2 regions of the Peribacillus sp. FSL R5-0717 genome follow, and region 2 is predicted to be linked to the other one. Evidence: riboswitches for the same ligand, from Rfam matches in the RefSeq annotation. Region 2 holds a riboswitch; the other holds the start of a gene.
What was found. A riboswitch is a leader RNA that binds a small molecule or an ion and turns the genes downstream of it on or off. The one in region 2 is predicted to bind S-adenosylmethionine.
Positions count from the first base shown of each region.

Region 1: another riboswitch for S-adenosylmethionine. It lies ahead of NYE65_RS07305 (methionine ABC transporter ATP-binding protein); the one in region 2 lies ahead of NYE65_RS09955 (5-methyltetrahydropteroyltriglutamate--homocysteine S-methyltransferase).

Region 1 covers NZ_JBBOOF010000001.1:1,500,633-1,503,797, forward strand. Annotated here, with positions in the region: gene NYE65_RS07300 (methionine ABC transporter permease) at 1-222, opposite strand, end outside; gene NYE65_RS07305 (methionine ABC transporter ATP-binding protein) at 244-1,260, opposite strand; SAM riboswitch class I at 1,602-1,713, opposite strand; gene NYE65_RS07310 (GNAT family N-acetyltransferase) at 1,855-2,322, opposite strand; gene NYE65_RS07315 (nuclear transport factor 2 family protein) at 2,396-2,764, opposite strand.
Region 2 covers NZ_JBBOOF010000001.1:2,036,225-2,039,389, forward strand. Annotated here, with positions in the region: gene NYE65_RS09945 (glycerol-3-phosphate responsive antiterminator) at 1-280, opposite strand, end outside; gene NYE65_RS09950 (hypothetical protein) at 453-872, opposite strand; SAM riboswitch class I at 1,029-1,130, shown strand; gene NYE65_RS09955 (5-methyltetrahydropteroyltriglutamate--homocysteine S-methyltransferase) at 1,212-2,315, shown strand; gene NYE65_RS09960 (membrane protein) at 2,458-2,982, opposite strand.

The sequences.
Region 1 (3,165 bases), 540 kb from region 2:
GAGTGCTACAAGCAAGATGATGAAAGGAACGGACCGCAGGATATTGATGATCGGGTTCAATACATTAAAAATCCATTTATTCTCCAGGATGTGACCCTTTCTTGTAATGACAAGCAGGATACCGAGCGGAAGCCCGATCAATCCGGAAAATATCAATGAGATGGCTACCATATAAAGTGTGTCACCGAAAGCTGTCGACAGCTGCTCTGCCGTTATTTCCATTCCCCAAAGCGTATTACCCATTTATACTTGCACCTCCTGGACGAGAATCCCCTCATCTTTAATATATTGATAAGCCTTGTCGACCTCATTTTTGCTCCCTGTCACTTCGATGATCAAATTCCCGAAAGGAGTTTCCTGGATTTCAGAAATATTGGCTGATAAGACACTTAAATGAACATCATATTTCTTCGAGATGGTTGATAGTAAAGGAGTACCCGAAGTAGTTCCAATAAAATTAATTTTCCAAATAATCGGGATATGGGACCCTATGCTTTTTAAGAAACTTTGTGGAATTTCGTCATGTATGACCGTTCTCACGAAGTTTTTTGCAATATCCGTTTGCGGCTTGGCAAAAACTTCGAAAACCGAACCTTGTTCAACGACGCAGCCGCCCTCCATGACCGCTACCTTATTGCAAATTTCCCGAATGACAGACATCTCATGAGTGATTAGCAGGATGGTGATATTGTATTCTTTATTAATTTTTTTTAAGAGCTGCAGAACTGCACTCGTTGTTTGTGGATCCAATGCCGACGTAGCTTCATCACACAATAAGATCGATGGATTCGTAGCCAATGCCCTCGCAATGCCGATCCGCTGCTTTTGCCCGCCGGATAATTGTTCCGGATAACTCTTTGCTTTGCTCGATAAGCCAACGAACTCCAACAGCTCGCCTACACGTTTTTGAATTTCCTTAGCTGGAGTTCCCGATAATACCAGCGGCATGGCAATATTATCAAAAACAGTCTTTGAGTTTAGTAAGTTGAAATGCTGAAAGATCATCCCGATTTTTTTCTTTTCTGCCCGTAATTCCTTCGGGCTTAATTTGGTTAAATCCTTGCCACCAACAATTACCGAACCATCTGAAGGATGTTCAAGCAAATTGACCAACCTGATCAACGTACTCTTTCCGGCCCCGCTATAACCGACTACCCCGAATATATCCCCCTTTTCCACTGTCAAGTCAATGCCCTTCAAAGCCTCGACAGTCTGTTTCTTTGTTTGATAAACCTTTTTAACATCCTGAAACTCAATCATCCAATCTCCCCCTTGTTGTTTATTTGTACGCATTCCTTATCCAGAGAGAAGAGCTTTGCAACGTTTCATAATAATAGGGTTACATTTTCGAAATTCACGAGTAAAACTGCAAAATTCACGAGTAACTGCACCAAACTCACGAGTAAGTCTGCAAAATTCACGAGTAAATCCACCAAACTCACGATTATTGCGCGAAACTCACGAGTAATTGCACCCATTCTCAAAATAACCATATACATTTTGAATAAACAAAAGAGGCCTCTTCCGTCATCAGACAGAAGAGGCCTCTTTTAGACATAAAAAAGAGTAAACTCTTAAATTAATTATCTAAGAAAAGCTCCTTCTTATCTTTCAAACTTTCGTCCGTTGGAATTAGCACAGTATTTTTACAAAAGTAAAAACCCGCTGCCGAGGTATCATAGGGCCAAGTCCCTCCACATCTCTTGATAAGAATTAACGTTATATTTAATTATGTCCTTCACTATATATTCTAATTTCGCTAAAGTCAACCATATTTTTCATCGCTATAAATAGTTTCATAGTATAGTGAATCGATACTTTTTTATTATATTAATATATTTTATATTTCTACTTTTATAATGATTTGCTCATTCTCCATACAGGGTATTTTTCATTTTCTTCCCTTATCTTCACCATGCCTGAATTCGTATATAAAGAAATCGCCCTTTGATTATCCGGAGAAACCCTTAATTGATATTCGGATACATTAAATTGCCTGAAAAAGTTTTCTGCGTAGCGGACCAATTCCTTGCCAAGGCCTTTACTGCGGTATTCGGGAATAAGATAAAATAGATTCACATAGCCAATTTCAGTTCCTTCGTACTCCCGAATTTGAAGTTCCATTTGTCCAATCGGTTCTTGGTCCTTTTCAATGATCACCTGTCCATCCGGAAATTTGCGGACCCATTCTTCCATTCGTTGCAGATAGGCATGTTCATCTCCAAAACCAGCTTCAGTTCCAAAACTTACAACAAAGGAATCTTTCCGAAATTTAATGATAGTATCTTTATCTTTGTCCGTATCAATGGTACGAAAGATCAACTTCATCCACCCCTATCATTTTAGTGAAATAGTTTTCAAGCAGGGAGTACTTTCTTTTTCATAAATAAAAGTCTTAAAGGGGCCCTTTTGTTTTTGTGCCTTGATGAAAAAACATCTGCCATCTTTCATTCGCACATTTCCAGATTGAACTTCTTAAGGTATGTTCCAGCTTATCTTCATCAAAAATCCGGTATGTAATTAACACGGTATCATCAGACAATGGATGCATCTCAAATTGACTTAGGGTCATGTTCACCGATCCGGCACCCTCTTGCCCCATAAAATCGCTTTTTGACCATATGTTACCCGAACTGCCGAACTCAAAGAAATCATCTTTCAATAATGATGAAAGCTCTTCTGGAGATGTACGAACTTCAAATTTTAACAATTTCTCCTCCAGCTTATACAAATGCTCTTTTAATAATGAAGATTCCCTGTCCATTCATCTTGTCCTCCTTTTTCAACTATTGGTGAAGTTCATGATCAATGCTGGCAAAGATTTTATATCCAGTTGGTTTGGTTATAATTGCGGTCAGCAGCATTTTTTTCTTTTTTTATTTGGCTGTTTTTCCATACTTTGTTGCTATTTACCAAGTAATGTAGAGTGGTTGATTTCCCCTCCAGATGCTCGCTTTCCGCGGGGCGGGCGGTGAGCCTCCTCGGCGTAAACGCCTGTGGGGTCTCACCTGTCCCGCTGCTCCCGCAGGAGTCTCGCACTTCCGCTCCAATCAACCTTAAATCGTTTCGTTTTAAAAACAACAATCTTTACGAAAAGAGCCTTTCTTTTTTAACCGTTTTGCCCTACCTATTTTCTTATTAAGAAACTGGACTCACGACGGATTT
Region 2 (3,165 bases):
CCTTTTGCTTCGCCTTCAATATAACGCTTGATTTAGTCGAAATCAGCCCATAGGGGTTATATTCCTGACAAATGAATTCTGTCGCGTACTCATCACTTCTTATGCCATGGATCAAATCGACATGATAAATCATTTTCTTATTATGCTGCTTGGCCATCATACTTACATTTTTCAATTGTGAGATATGCAAATCAAGAAACACACCTATTTCATAGGAACTTTCTAGAAATCTTTCAAAATCCTTCATACTTGCTGAAGCAGGCAAAATCTTCTGATCCATCATTATCCTCCTCATTACCAGAAAAACTCAAAACTTCAAGTCATTTAGTATATTTTAAAGAACTTGATTTATCAAACACATTTTTTCATGAACCATGTAACCTTAACACTATCATACCTTTCACACCCTTTATAGATTGCGGCAAAGGATATATGTAAAATATCCCCTTGAATCATAAAGAGAGTTTCATTTTCAATGCACCTTCGACGAGTTCATACGATTTAATTGTGCCAATGGGAATTTTTCTCACGATGCTCCAAGCATTAACATTCATTTTGATCGCTCTTTTTTCATATTCAAAAAATGGCGGTCTGTTAAATATCCTTTGGTTGATGAAATTCCTGTCAATGGGTTCCATTTCGACTAATTCAAATGAAATCGTTCTTTTTTCCACATGAATCGGTTTTAATGTAATCCGGAAAGCCACGTTTTTCTTAAACATCATTTTTTTCACTTCCATCGTTCCGGAAAGCACAATATGACTTGGCGTAATTTCGACTTTAATCTCCTGACCAGATGATTTCATTTTTATGATTCTCTCTATCATGGCTTCAGTTACCGTAATCGGTATGCCATTTTTGAATGGACTCATCCTTGCATTCCCTCCCCACTCAAAGCATATGCCGGATTCCCTGATGCCGTTAACATTCCAGCCCGGATTAATAAACGGTATATTCAAAATATTCCAGCTCCACCCCTTGACCTTCATAAAAACTACCTGTATAGTCATAGTTAATTTAATAGACAACTCTTATCCAGAGAGGTGGAGGGACTGGCCCTTTGATGCCTCAGCAACAGACTGATCTTGTACTGTGCTAATTCCAGAAGTGTAAAAACTTGAAGATAAGAAGAGTATATAGCTTTGTTGCCAACACCTCTTCTTATTTTTAAGAAGAGGTTTTTTATTTTTAAAAGGAAAGAAGGAATCAACATGTCAATCACATTAACGAAAGCACCATTCAGGGCGGACCACGTCGGAAGTTTATTAAGACCGGAACGTTTACATATTGCCAGGAAGGACTTTAAGGAAGGTACCATTTCAGCTGAGCGGCTTCGTGAAATTGAAACTGAAGAAATCAATCGGATCGTCGATAAACAAATCGAAGTTGGTTTAGAGGCCGTTACGGACGGTGAATTCAGACGAACATGGTGGCACTTTGACTTCCTCGAACATTTAAATGGCATCGAGGGATATGTAACTGAAAAAGGCCTCACATTCGATGGTGTCGAAACAGAGAGATATAATGTTCGCAATACCGGGAAGGTTTCATTCAACCCTGAACATCCCTTCATTCGTGATTTCATTGAATTGAACAAAATCGTGAACGGACGTGCCGTTGCCAAGCAAACAATCCCCAGTCCGAATCAATTATTTGCTGCAGGCATTCATAATGAAGACGTCTACCCTGATATTGAAGACTATGCAAATGATATCATCAACGCCTATCAGCATGCTTTGAAAGCCTTTTATGAAGCAGGTGTGCGTTATCTTCAATTGGATGATGTATATATTGCCAGACTTTCAGCTCCGGATTTCCAGTTCAAAGATGGAAAATATACGAGGGAACAATTAATTGATCTTGCACTTCGAGTCATTAATGGCGCATTGGAAGGCAAACCAGAAGACCTTATCGTCACTACCCATCTATGTCGCGGAAACTACCAGTCGACATGGGCGTTTGAAGGAAGCTATGCCCGTATCGCCCCAACTTTATTGGCAAAAGAAAAAGTGGATGGATTCTTCTTGGAATATGATGATCAACGCTCAGGGGATTTCAAACCATTGGAATACATTCCAAATGGCGGTGCACGGGTCGTACTGGGTGTCGTCACTTCAAAAAATGGAGAAATCGAGGACAAGGAAGCTGTTAAGGCACGCATTAAAGAAGCATCGCAATTCGTTCCGCTCGAACAATTATGCTTAAGCCCTCAATGCGGCTTCGCCTCTACACATCACGGCACCAAGCTAACCGAGGCACAGCAATGGGAAAAGCTGAAATTCGTCGTTGATGTTGCGAAAGAAGTATGGGAATGATTATTTTACGGAGACTTTAAAACTTATTTACAGGATTCGAACAACCTAATCGGCTTCAATATAAGCGTGCCGATTAGGTTTATACTTAAAACCCTAAAACTGAAAGCAAACAAAAAAGAACGGCCATCTGGACGTTCCCTTTTTACTTGCAGCTATCATCATCCTCCATTTTCTTCACGAATATATCATCCGTCACCCTATCTTCCAGCTTGTTCCTCAAGGCCAATTCAGCAGCCTTCCCATCACTAGGCGATCCGTCCGAGAAATACATCGGAAACAGGGAGAAAAACATAATATAAAAAGAAAAATAGATAAATTGATACCAGATTACCGAGCTGTCCAGGATATTCTGATACACTAAGCTATATATGATCAGCATGCTGATTAAATTAAAGATAGCCCCCCCTAAATAGATCAGGGTATTCGTCAATCGATTATCATGTTTCAAACCCTTGAACTCGCAAGTCCCATTCCAAAAATAATATTTCCTCACCTCTATGTTCCGAAAGGCGAAAAGCTTATTACCACACCCGATCAAGATTTTCTTTTCTGATCCCCCAAAGATCGTAACAAAGAAAATATGCCCGCTCAAATGTATCAGTGTAACGATCGGCATGATCAAAAAAAAGGAAAATAGAAATTTAATGATATCAGAGAGACCAAACATATTTAACTAACCCCCTCCTTACCAGCGATTTTCTTACCAGGATGCTACTCTGATACCCTGCCCACACTGGTTATAACTAGTAAATTTTCACAGTGGTAATATGTTGCTTTCCACAAATGATAAGAGGATAATTGTTCTCCTTCCGCTTTACTTCGACCTTCGAACGATCATATCGACCCTCCC